Regions from separate parts of the Thioclava sp. F1Mire-8 genome, predicted to be linked through region 1. Evidence: riboswitches for the same ligand, from Rfam matches in the RefSeq annotation. Region 1 holds a riboswitch; the other holds the start of a gene.
What was found. A riboswitch is a leader RNA that binds a small molecule or an ion and turns the genes downstream of it on or off. The one in region 1 is predicted to bind cobalamin.

Region 1 (6,130 bases):
ATAGATTTCCCTGGCGCGCGAAACTCTCGCGCGACAGGGCTGTGTCAAGGCTCAGGCCCCGTCACCAAGCGCCCGGATATGCGCCGGAAGGCGGGCGTTCTGGCCATACATGAAGTGGTTCTCCATGCGCTCCGAGAAGCGGCTGGCCTCGGTCTCGCGACCCACGGCCTCGGCCATTTCGCGGATATGCATCGGGCTCGCCCCGCAGCACACGCCGAGGTAATTCACCCCGATCGCCTGCGCCTCACGCGCGAAGGCGCCGATCTCGTAGCGGTTGCAGGCCAACGGATCGAGCGCGGTCGGGAAGGTCCGGCCATGCGGCGAGGGGCAGGTGCAGCCGTTGTGATCGGAGAGGTTGAAGAAGGTGGGCTCCTCCTTCGTGGTCCGGTAGGGCACGGGCAGGGCGCCGACATGGCAGCTCACCGCCGCGCGCACCTTGCGCAGCCACGGCATCATCGTCTGCGGCCCGCGGAAGCAGTTCAGCCCGACGACATCGGCGCCCGCCTGTTCGAGCTGCTGGCAGGTCTCGACGATGCCGACCCCGTCCATCATCTCGTTGGCCGCCATCGGCGCCAGCGTCAGCACCACCGGCAGCCCCGACGCCTTCGCGGCCTCGAGCGCGCATAGCGCCTCGCCCGCGTAGTAGAAGGTCTCGCCGATGAGGATATCCGCGCCTTCCTCGACCGCCCAGCCGACCATCTCGTCGAACATCGCGCGCACCTCGGCCTGCCGCGCCGGATCGGCCGGGTCCCAGATATTCGTGTTCGAGATATTGCCCGCCATCAGGTTTCCGGTCTTGGCATTGGCGACCTCGCGGGCGATCTTCAGCGCCGCGCGGTTGAGCGGCTCCAGCAGGTCTTCCTTGCCGATCACGCGCATCTTCTCGCGGTGGCCGTTATAGGTGAAGGCCTCGACGATATCGCTTCCGGCGCGCTGGAAATCGACATGCAGATTGCGCAGCGCCTGCGGGTATTCGAGCGCCACCTCGGGCACGAATTCCCCGGCGGTCAGATAGCCGCGCCGTTCCAGTTCGAACAGAAAGCCCTCGGCGCAGATCACCGGGCGCGCGTCGAGCAGGCGGGTCAGTTTGTTGTCATTCATGGAGAGATCCTCTCAGTTCATCCATGACCATCGTTGGACAGAGCCGAGCCTCGCAGGAGACGGAGTGCCGTTTCCTGCTGCAATGGTCCTCGGTCGGGCCGCTGAATGCGACCGCAAGACGAAGAACGGGTTAGAGGCCGCGCCGGGCGCGTGCGCCGCCGCGCCGCACCGGCGGGGGCATCTCGATCGGCAGGGCGAAGGGCTCCGGGGTCAGCGACTCCAGCAGGAGTTCGCAGAACACCTCCACCGCGGGCGAGATCAGGGAATGCGGATAGGCCTGCATATGGGCGACAATCGCCGCCTTCGCATAGGGCATGTCGCCCGGCAGCGTGCCAAGCCATTCCATGTAGCCCAGCGTGCCCAGCTCACGCGCCCGCAGCGGCGAGATCGGCCCTATATCGAGTTGTAAGAGTGAAAGCGTTCGTTCCAAAAGCATCGCGCCCTCCGCGCAAAAGGGCGGGATTGGTCGCGGCACGGCGATATGCGAGGTCCGATCTGGTCCATCTCTCGTCTCTCCGTCCCAGGGCACCCCGCCCGGGTTTAAGGTGACCGAGATGCGCGGCGGCGCATCCGAGATGGCAGGTCTCCTGACTCGCGGGTCTTCGCTTCACCGGACCTTCCCAACCTTTGCAGGTCAGTGGCGTTTTCGGTGGCGCTCGCCGCTTACAGTTGCGGGGGCAGTCACGGAGTTGGGCCTCGCCCGCACCGTGTTCCCTTTTCAGCCGACCCTTTGGGGCCGGACACCATCCCGGATTTGATCGCAGGAAAATCTCACGCTGTCCAGACCGGATTGGGCGGCGGAGGGTACGCAGGCAGAGCCCCGTCCGAAAGGCTCCGCGTTGACAGAGATCAAGGCCCCGATGCGCGCCTCGGATAGAGTGCCCGCAAGTGCAAACAGGAGAGGCGAGCCCATGACGACGAAGAAAGAAGTCATTCCTTTCGACAGCTTACGCCGCGAAGATGTCGCGCTTGTGGGCGGCAAGAACTCTTCGCTCGGCGAGATGGTGCAGGAACTTGGCGCCAAGGGTATTCAGGTCCCGCCGGGCTTCGCCACCACCGCCGACGCCTATCGGATGTTTCTCGATGAAAACAAGCTGACAGAGGCCATCGCGGGCTATCTTGCGGATTACGATGCCGACAAGATCAGCCTTCACGTCGCCGGTCAGAGCATTCGCGACACGATCGTGGCAGGCGATTGGCCTGCCCCGACCGAGGCGGCGATCCGGGAGGCGTATCGCGACTTGTCCAAGCGGGCAGGGGTGCCCGAGGTCTCCGTCGCCGTGCGCTCGAGCGCGACGGCCGAAGATCTTCCCGATGCCAGCTTCGCCGGTCAGCAGGAGACCTATCTCAACGTCTGGGGCGAGGAGGAGCTTCTGACCGCCTGCCGCAAGTGCTATGCCTCGCTCTTCACCGACCGCGCGATCACCTATCGCAAGCTCAGAGGGTTCAATCACCTCGATGTCGCGCTCTCCGTGGGCGTTCAGCAGATGGTGCGCTCGGATATCGGCGGGTCAGGGGTGATGTTCTCGATCGACACGGAAACCGGCTTCGACAAGGTCGTGCTGATCAGCGCGGCCTGGGGCTTGGGCGAAAACGTCGTGCAAGGCGCGGTCACGCCGGACGAGTTTCAGGTCTACAAGCCGTTCCTCGGTAAGACGGGGATCAAACCGATCATCGAGAGGAAGCTCGGCGCGAAAGAGATCAAGATGATCTATGCCGGGCCGGACGCTCCGAACCCGGTGCGCAACGTGCCGACCTCGAAAGCCGAGCGCGGGAGGTTCGTCCTGTCGGATGACGAAGTGCTCGACCTCGCGCAGCAAGCGGCGACCATCGAAGCGCATTACGGGCAGCCGATGGACATGGAATGGGCCAAGGACGGCGTCACGGGCAAGCTTTACATCGTGCAGGCGCGCCCCGAGACGGTTCAGTCGCATGTCTCTGCAGGGTCACTGCGGCGTTACACGATCGGCGCGCACGGTCCGGTCGTCGTCAACGGTCTGTCGGTGGGCGAGCAGATCGCGACCGGGCGGGTCTGCCTGATCGAGGACGTCAAGGACATCGACGATTTCGTGGACGGCTCGATCCTTGTCACATCGACGACGGACCCAGACTGGGTACCGGTGATGAAACGGGCCTCGGCGATCATCACCGATCACGGAGGCAGAACCAGCCATGCCGCCATCGTCAGCCGCGAGTTGGGTGTTCCCGCCGTCGTCGGGTGTGGAGATGCAACCCATGTGCTGCATGACGAGCAGGAGGTGACCGTCTGCTGCGCCGAAGGGGACGAGGGTCTGGTCTATGACGGCTTTGCCGAATTCTCGGTCGAAGATCTGAACCTCGACGCGGTGCCGGAAACCAAGACCAAGGTGATGCTAAACCTCGCCAATCCGGCCATTGCCGCGCGCTGGTGGCGGTTGCCGATCGACGGTGTCGGTCTGGCGCGGATGGAATTCGTGATCTCGAACACGATCCGGGTCCACCCGATGGCGCTGCTGCATTTCTCCGACATTCAGGAGGCGGAAGTGCGGGAGGAAATCGAAACCCTCACTAGGGGATACGAGGACAAGTCCGAATATTTCGTCGATCAACTGGCGCTCGGCCTGTCCCGGATCGCCGCCGTAGCCTATCCGAACCCGATGATCCTGCGGCTGAGCGATTTCAAGACGAACGAATATGCCGACCTGCTTGGCGGGCGGCAGTTCGAGCCGGTGGAATCCAACCCGATGATCGGCTGGCGCGGGGCCTCGCGCTATTACGATCCGGCCTATGTCGACGGGTTCCGGCTGGAATGTCGGGCGATCCGTCGGCTGCGCGAAGAGGCCGGATTCGACAATGTGCTGGTGATGGTGCCGTTCTGCCGGACGCCCGAGGAAGCCGACCGCGTGCTGGCGGTGATGGCCGAGGAAGGGCTGGTGCGCGGCTCGAACGGGCTGCAAATCTACGTGATGTGCGAAGTGCCCTCGAACGTCATCCTCGCCGAAGCCTTCGCCGAGCGGTTCGACGGGTTCTCCATCGGGTCCAACGATCTGACGCAGCTGACCCTAGGGATCGATCGCGACAGCGACAGGCTCGCGACGCTCTTCGACGAACGCCATGCCGCCGTTCAGTGGATGATCCGGACGGTCATAGAGAAAGCGCACGGCGTGGGCGCGAAGGTCGGTCTCTGCGGTCAGGCGCCCTCGAACTACCCTGAATTCGCCCGCACACTGGTGGAGTTCGGGATCGACTCGATCTCGGTGACGCCGGACAGCTTCCTGAAGGTGAAAGGCCATGTCGCGGAGGCCGAAGGCAAAGGGTGACCGGACGCCCGCGGGCTGCACGCGTTAGAGGCGCAGCCCGGTCTCGGCGTCGAAGACCTTGGCCTTGCCCATATCGACCTCAAAGCTGAAGGGCGCGCCCGGGGGCAGGGCGTCCTCGGGCCGGACCCGGGCGATCACCTCGGTCTCGCCCAGGGCGAAGACGATCATCGTGTCCGGTCCGGTCGGCTCGACCAGATCCACCGGACGTTCGAAGACGAAACGGTCGGGGCCGGGCAGTTCGGTCCCGGCCATGAAGATCACCTCCGGCCGAAGCCCGAGGACGACCTTTTGCCCGTCGGGGGCGGTGATCCGCTCCGCGAGCGTTTGGGACAAGGGGAACCGCAGCGCTTCTGCCGCGCCCTCCGCCAGTTCGACAGATACGCCTTCCGGCCCCCCGCGGCGCAGGACACCGGGCAGCATGTTCATCGGCGGCGAGCCCATGAAGCCCGCGACGAACAGGTCCACCGGATCGTCGTAGATCGCGCCGGGCTCGGCCACCTGACGGATATGGCCGTTATCCATCACCGCGATCCGTGTCGCCAGCGTCATCGCCTCGATCTGGTCGTGGGTGACATAGACGACGGTCTTGCCGAGCCGCTGGTGCAGCTTCTTGATCTCGGTGCGCATCTCGATCCGCAGTTTGGCGTCGAGGTTCGACAGGGGCTCGTCGAACAGAAACACTTCGGGCTTGCGCACGAGCGCGCGGCCCATTGCGACGCGCTGGCGCTGGCCGCCCGAAAGCTGGCCGGGCTTGCGGTCGAGATAGGGATGGATCTGCAGAAGCGTGCTGAACTCCTCGACGGCTTTGGTCTGATCGGCGCGCGGGACGTGGCGGGTCTGCATCCCGAAGGTGATGTTCTCACGCACCGTCTTGGTCGGGTAGAGCGCATAGGACTGGAACACCATTGCGATGTCGCGGTCGCGCGGCGGGGTGTCGTCGACTCGTCGCCCCGCGATGTCGATATGGCCGTCGCTCAGCGTCTCGAGCCCGGCGATCAGGTTGAGCAGGGTCGACTTGCCGCAGCCCGAGGGCCCGACGAGGACAATGAACTCGCCCGCCTCGATCTCGAGGTCGATGCCCTTGATCACCTCGTTGGTCCCGAAGCGTTTGCGCACGCCCTGAAGGGAAATTCCCGCTGCCATCGCTACCCTTTCACCGCTCCGGCCGAGAGACCGCGCACGAACCACGCCCCGGCCAAGACATAGACCGCCAGCGTCGGCAGGGCCGCGATGATCGCCGCGGCCATGTCGACATTGTATTCCTTCACCCCCGTCGAGGTGTTCACCACGTTGTTGAGCGCCACCGTCACCGGGTTGCTGTCGCCGATCGTGAATGCGACGCCGAACAGGAAGTCGTTCCAGATCTGGGTGAACTGCCAGATCACGGTGACGACGATCGCGGGCAGCGACATCGGCAGCACGAGCCGGAAGAAAATTCCGAAGAAACCCGCCCCGTCGACCTTCGCCGCCTGAATGATGCCGTCCGAAACCCCGATGAAGAAGTTGCGGAAGAACAGGGTCGTGAAGGCGAGGCCATAGACCGTGTGCACAAGGATCAGCCCCGGGACCGTGCCCGCAAGCCCGAGCTGGCCCAGCACCCGCGCCATCGGCAGAAGGATCACCTGAAACGGAATGAAGGCGCCGAACAGCATCAGCGCGAAGATCGTATCGGCGCCGCGAAAGCGCCACTTGGTCAGCGCATAGCCGTTGAGCGCGCCCAGTATCGTCGA
Region 2 (6,130 bases), 590 kb from region 1:
CGGAAGATCGCGCAGCACCGGGTGCGCCAGCACCTCCTGCGCGCGGCTCGTGCCGGTGCCGCCTTGCGAGCCCCCCACGACCACCAGATCGGGGCGATCCATCACCAGATCCTCCAGAGGCAACCGCCCGCCCCAGTCGAGCCCCGGCCCGCTGACGACGTTCTGAAATCCTGCCATTTCAAGGATTTGCCCTTCAAGGGTTCGCGGCCCGTAGCCATAGCCCGAGGGCCCGATGATCGCAGCTTTCAGCCCCGGCGCGGGTGTCTGGATCGCCGCCAGCCGCGCATCGAAATCCGCGAGCATCTTCGCCGCGCGACCGGGATGGCCAAGAAGCTTCCCCATCGTCTCGATCCGGCCGCGGATCTCGGGCAGCGAGGTGCCGGGCGGCAGTTGCTCGACCCGGATCCCGAGTGTGCGCAACATGCGGATCGTGTCGGGGTTCGACCAGGTATCGGCCAGCACGAGATCGGGATGGAGAATGGAGATTTCCTCGGCGCGCCCGAAGTTTACGGGAACGTCTTCAGCCTGTTTCCAGTGCACCGACATCGACGGGTCGGTCGCGAAATGGCTGACCGAGACGATCTGCGACGGATCGGCCAGCGCCAGCGCCAGCTGATCGGTGCAGAGGTTCATGGAGACGACCCGCCGCGGCACATCTCCCGCAGGCTCTTCCGCCCATGCGGAGGAGGTCGCCGCCAGGGCGGCGAAAAGGGCGGCGCAAACCGCCCCTTTCAGATCAGAACCGCGCACGCAGCCCCACATAGGCGGCGCGACCCGAGGTGCCGTAGCCCGGCCAGAGCTGGTAATCGGTGTCGGTCAGGTTCTCGATGCGCAGATAGGCCTCCTTCTCGTTGCCCAGATCGTAGGTCATCTGCGCGTTCAGCAGGCCGTAATCGGGCTGGCTCTGACGATCGGTGACCACACGCATATCGGCGGCGAGCGTGATCTTGTCGGTCACCTGCGCGTCGATGCCCGCGGTCAACGTATGACGCCCGAAGGCCGAGTTCCACGTCGATCCCGACGACAGCCCGTCGGGGTTCTTCCAGTCGAGATAGGTGTAGCCGAGGCTGTAGTTGATCTTGCTGGTGATCGGCCCTTTCAGCCCCAGCTCCAGCCCCTGCCGCTTCGCGGTGCCCGAGGTCTGGTAGTAGGTGCCGTCGTAGTCGATCAGGTCGTCCACCTCGATATGGAACAGCGTCGCGGTCAGCTTATGCGCACCGAAGTCACGCTCGACGCCGAGATCGTAGCTCAGCGATTTCTCAGGCTTGAGGTCGGGATTGCCTACGTAGCCGCCATAGAGTTCATAACCCGACGGCGCGCGGAAGCCATTGCCGATCGACGCCCGGTAGAGCGTCGCGGCGTCGGCCTGCCACGTCACGCCCAGACGACCCGTGGTGTTGCCGCCGAAATCCGAGTGATCGTCGTGGCGCGCGGAGGCGGTCACGTTCACCCCGTCCATCGGCGAGAAAGCGTATTCACCGAAGATACCCGTATCCGCCGTCAGGACGTGGCCCGAGACATAGGTGCCTGTATAGGTTTCCAGCGTGCGATCCGCCCCGAAGGTCAGCCGCCCCGGCCCGAGATCGGTCGAGGCTTTCCAGTCGAGTTTGCGGCGCTTGCCCTCGTAGCCATAGTCATAGACCGGATACCAGCGCGAGGTCGTGTAATAGGTCAGACCGAGCTCGTGATCGAGCGGGCCGGTCACGAATTTCGCGAAGAGACGTCCGCCCCGCTCCTTGTGGATCGTGTATTCCCCGTCGTCGGAGGGCGGCGAGGTGAAGGCATTGTCGAACTCGCCCCGATCGTTCTGCGCGAACCCGTTGAAGCCGATCAGCAGATTGTCGGAGATGCGCTTCTGCACGCGCAGGCTGACACGGTCGGCGCGGTAGCCGTCCTTCTCGGTATTGCCGTTCTTCTTGTCGGCGGCCGAGAAGCCTGCAGTGTAAATTTTCGACAGCTGAATCGCGAGCTCGTCATCGCCCTTCTTCCAGCCGAAATTATAGGCCGCATTCGCGGTGTGGTAGGAGCCGAGCTCGAGCTTGACGCTTTGGCTCACGCCATCCTCGGTCGGGCGCGGCGTGTCGAGGTTGATCACACCTGCAACCGCCTGCCCGCCATAGACCGCCGATTGCGAGCCGCGCATGATCTCGACCCGGTCGTAGTTGAACGTGTTGAACCGGCCCAGGTCGGGCAGCACCTGCGTCGCCGACGGATCGGAGACGTCGATCCCGTCCACCATGACCTTCACGTAATTCTGCGACACGCCGCGAATGGTGAAGCCGGTCTGCGCGCCCATCGGCCCGCGCGACAGGATGCCGACGCCCGGCGACTGCGCGATCAGGTTGGCGAGACGGGTCTGGCCCGAACGCTCCAGCTCCTTGCGCGACAGCACGGTGACCGCCTGCGCGGTCTTGTCCGACGATTGCGGCTCGAGCGCGCCGTGATAGATCACGATCTCATCGAGTTGGTAAGGTTGCGCATCTTGCGCGAGCGCGGGGCCTGCCAGCGCTGTGGTGAGCATCAGGCCCACGGTCAAACGGGTGCGGATCATATCCAATTCCCTCGTGCCGCGACTCTGCGGTCGCGTGAACTTCGTATTGCAAGTCTTTGGAAATTTGGAATTTCCGCCGACGGTGAAAAATGTCACCACTGACGGAAGACCGCCTCCGCTGCGCGCCCCGCACAGGCAGAAAGGATGAGCGCCTCGGCAGGTCTCCTGGCTCGCGGGTCCTGGTTCCGGCTGGCCTTCCCGGGTCTCCCCAGTGGCTCAGTCAGCCGTCACTCGCCGCTCACAGTTGCGGGGGCAGCCCCGGAATGAATGCACGCATCGCACCGGGTTCCCTTTTCATCCGCTTTCGCGGAACCGAAGTGCCCCTGCTGTGCCGCGCGCGCCGCACTGAGTCAAGAATATTTCAGCTTTCCACAGCGCGTCGGCAGCGCCGGTTGAACCGGATCGAGGATAGCAGCGCGAGACCGATCAGCCCGGCCCCGATCAGGCCGGTGATCACCTCGGGCACTTCCACCAGCGTCTGCGCGAACATGACGACGGAGAGGATCAGGATCGACCAGAAGGCGCCGTTCTCGAGATAGCGGAATTCGCTGAGCGTGTTGCGCTCCACCAGCATCAGGGTCATCGAGCGCACATACATCGCACCGATCCCCAGACCGATCGCGATCAGGAACAGGTTCTGGGTCAGCGCGAAGGCCCCGATCACCCCGTCGAAACTGAAGGACGCATCGAGCACTTCGAGATAGAGAAACGCGCCGAGGCCCGCCTTGGCCGTCTCGGCGGCGATATTCGTCCGGTCGAGCACGTGGCTGAGCACCTCGACGCCGAGAAAGGTCGCAAGGCCGCAGATGGAGGCGAAGAGGAACTCGTCCTCGCGCCCCTCCGGCAGAATCCAGGTGAAAAGCAGAACGACGACCAGCACGAAGCCGATCTCCAGACCTCGGATCGACGCGAGCGCGCGCAACCGGCGCTCCAGCGCGCGGATCCAGTCGACCTCCTTGCCCTCGTCGATGAAATAGGTGAGCGCGACCATCATCAGGAAGGCGCCACCGAAGCCCGCGATCGACAGATGCGCGTCCTCGATGATCTCGGCATATTCGGCCGGGTGTTTCGCAGCCAGAAGAACCGCATCCCAAGGTCCGATGCCCGCGGCGATCACGACGATCAGAAGCGGGAAGAGGATACGCATCCCGAACACCGCGATCAGGATGCCCCATGTCAGGAAACGACGCTGCCATTTCGGCGTCATCTGGTGCAGCTTGTTGGCGTTGACGATGGCGTTGTCGAAGCTCAGCGATATTTCCAGCACGGCCAGCACGGCAGTGATCATCAGGAAAGAGACCGCGCCGCCAAGCCCTCCGGTCTGGGCGAACCCCAGCGCGAAGGACCCGACCAGCCCTGCCACCGTGACGGCGATGGCCCAGGAAAAATAACGATACATGATGGTCATGCTGGCTCCGGCTGCATGAGGCCTCACTTAGGCTTCGCCCCCTGTCTTCGCAAGGGAGCGCACTGTCAGAGTTGGTCTGTGTGACCCTACGGCGTGGGGCGGGTGGGCGGAAAAACGCGGCGCAAGACACCCTGCGCACGGCGGGTCGCGCCCGCTAGAGCCCGACCTCGTCGAGCCAGCCCTTGATCCGCGCCTCATTCACCCCGAGATCGGATTTCCCGTAGACGAGGTGCCCGCGGATCTGCAGCGTATCGCCTTCGATCCAGAGCGTGGTGACATCGGGAAAGCCCCAGACGGCCGAGCGCGTCACATAGGCCGCGTAGCCCTCGTCGGCGCTGCCCGCGACGCGCTTGGTGCGCGCGGTGCCCCGGATGATCTTGTCGAGCGCGGCCATCTGCGCCGGCGGATCGGAGACGTCGCGCACGGCCTGAAACCCGCCTGTCTCCGGGTGGTCACCGGGCGCTTTCGCCAGCCCGTCGACATCGAAGCGCGCCGGATCAATCGGGGCGAGGCGCACCCACCCGTCGGCCGCCACCACGACGGCGAGCCCGAGCGCGAGGATCGTCACGGCCCGTTTCATGCCGCCCTCTCCCGCATCGCCCAGCCCGCAAGGGCGATCAGCTCGGTCGCGACATGAGCCCCGGCGATCGCCGTCACCCCGGTCGGATCGTAGGGCGGAGAGACCTCGACCACGTCGCCGCCGATCAGGTTGATGCCCTTCAGCCCGCGCAACAGCTCTGCCGCCTGCCAGCTCGCCAGACCGCCCCAGACAGGCGTACCGGTGCCGGGCGCGAAGGCCGGGTCCAGACCGTCGATGTCGAAGGTGAGGTAGCAGGGTCTATCACCCACCACCGCGCGGATGCGTTCGAGCGTGGGACCGATCCCTTCGCGATGCACGCTCGGCGCATCCACGATGTTCACGCCCAGCGTATCGGGATTGTCGGTACGGATGCCGACCGAGACCACATTCTCCGCCCGCAAGACGCCCGACTTGATCGCCTTGTAGAGGAAAGTGCCATGGTCGATCCGGTCCATGTCGTCATCGGCCCATGTGTCGGAATGGGCGTCGATCTGGATCAGCGCGATCTCGCCATGCGCGGCGACTGCCGCGCGCAGGATCGGCAGCGTGATGAAGTGATCGCCGCCGAGCGTGATCGGCGCCACGCCCGCCCCGAAGATCGCGCCGAGATGCGCCTCGATCCGACCCGGCACCTCGGGTACATTGGCATAGTCGAAGGGCATGTCACCGTAATCGACGATCGCCAGCTCGGAGAGCGGGTCATAGCCCCAGCCATAGGGCGCATCGAAAGCCTGCAGCGTCGAGGCTTCGCGGATCGCGCGCGGCCCGAACCGCGTGCCGGGGCGGTTGGTCACCGCCTGATCGAAGGGGATGCCGGTCACGGCGATCTGCGCGCCTGCGAGGTCTTTCGTGTAACGCCGCCGCAGGAAGCTGGTCGCGCCACCGAAGGTATTCTCGAAGCTCAGACCGCGCGCATCTGCGCGCGTAAAGGCCTGATCCACTTGGGTTTTCGCATCTTCCAGAGCCATGGTCGCCCTCCCTTTCGCCCGCGAAATCTGCGCCAGCCCTCGCAGGAGGTCAAGTTGCCCCGCAAGGCGACGAGGGACGTGTCCGAATCCGCGCACTCCGACAAGGGCCCGCCTGGGGCGATCCGGGCCGGGCAGTGCCCGCAACCGCGCGAACCGGGCGCAGAAGACCGAAGCTCTCATTCGCTCACGCCACCGTGTGCCGCGACTTCACCGAATGGACGCGCCCGCCGCGCCGGCCCGGCAGCCCCGCCTCACCCAACCGATATTGGCCCGCGTGACAACGGCGCGGCAAAATCTCGCCTCGGCGCGAAAATTTCCAATGAATGTGACATAGGTCAAACTTGCGAGGCAAACTTATCTATATCACCGCCGCGTGAGCTGGAGGAGTTACGATGCGTTTGACCACTCGAACCAATCTCGCGATGCGTGTGCTGATGTTCTGTGCGGTCAATCCGGACCGCACCGTGCGCAAGCACGAGATCGCGGAAGCCTGCAATGCGTCCGAGAACCATCTGGCGCAGGTGATCAACACCCTTGCGCATGAGGATTTCATCACCACCCTGCGCGGCCGCGCCGGTGGCATGAAACTTGCGCGCCCACCCGAACAGATCGGCGTCGGCAAC

Region 2: another riboswitch for cobalamin. It lies ahead of B6V75_RS00955 (TonB-dependent receptor); the one in region 1 lies ahead of B6V75_RS03730 (hypothetical protein).

The regions. Positions count from the first base shown of each region.
Region 1 covers NZ_NBNY01000001.1:795,100-801,229, reverse strand. Annotated here, with positions in the region: gene B6V75_RS03735 (homocysteine S-methyltransferase family protein) at 52-1,101, opposite strand; gene B6V75_RS03730 (hypothetical protein) at 1,232-1,537, opposite strand; cobalamin riboswitch at 1,661-1,864, opposite strand; gene ppsA (phosphoenolpyruvate synthase) at 2,013-4,400, shown strand; gene ugpC (sn-glycerol-3-phosphate ABC transporter ATP-binding protein UgpC) at 4,425-5,543, opposite strand; gene B6V75_RS03715 (carbohydrate ABC transporter permease) at 5,546-6,130, opposite strand, start outside.
Region 2 covers NZ_NBNY01000001.1:204,365-210,494, reverse strand. Annotated here, with positions in the region: gene B6V75_RS00960 (ABC transporter substrate-binding protein) at 1-633, opposite strand, end outside; gene B6V75_RS00955 (TonB-dependent receptor) at 737-2,551, opposite strand; cobalamin riboswitch at 2,689-2,883, opposite strand; gene B6V75_RS00950 (DUF475 domain-containing protein) at 2,913-3,959, opposite strand; gene B6V75_RS00945 (DUF1499 domain-containing protein) at 4,114-4,539, opposite strand; gene speB (agmatinase) at 4,536-5,507, opposite strand; gene B6V75_RS00935 (Rrf2 family transcriptional regulator) at 5,900-6,130, shown strand, end outside.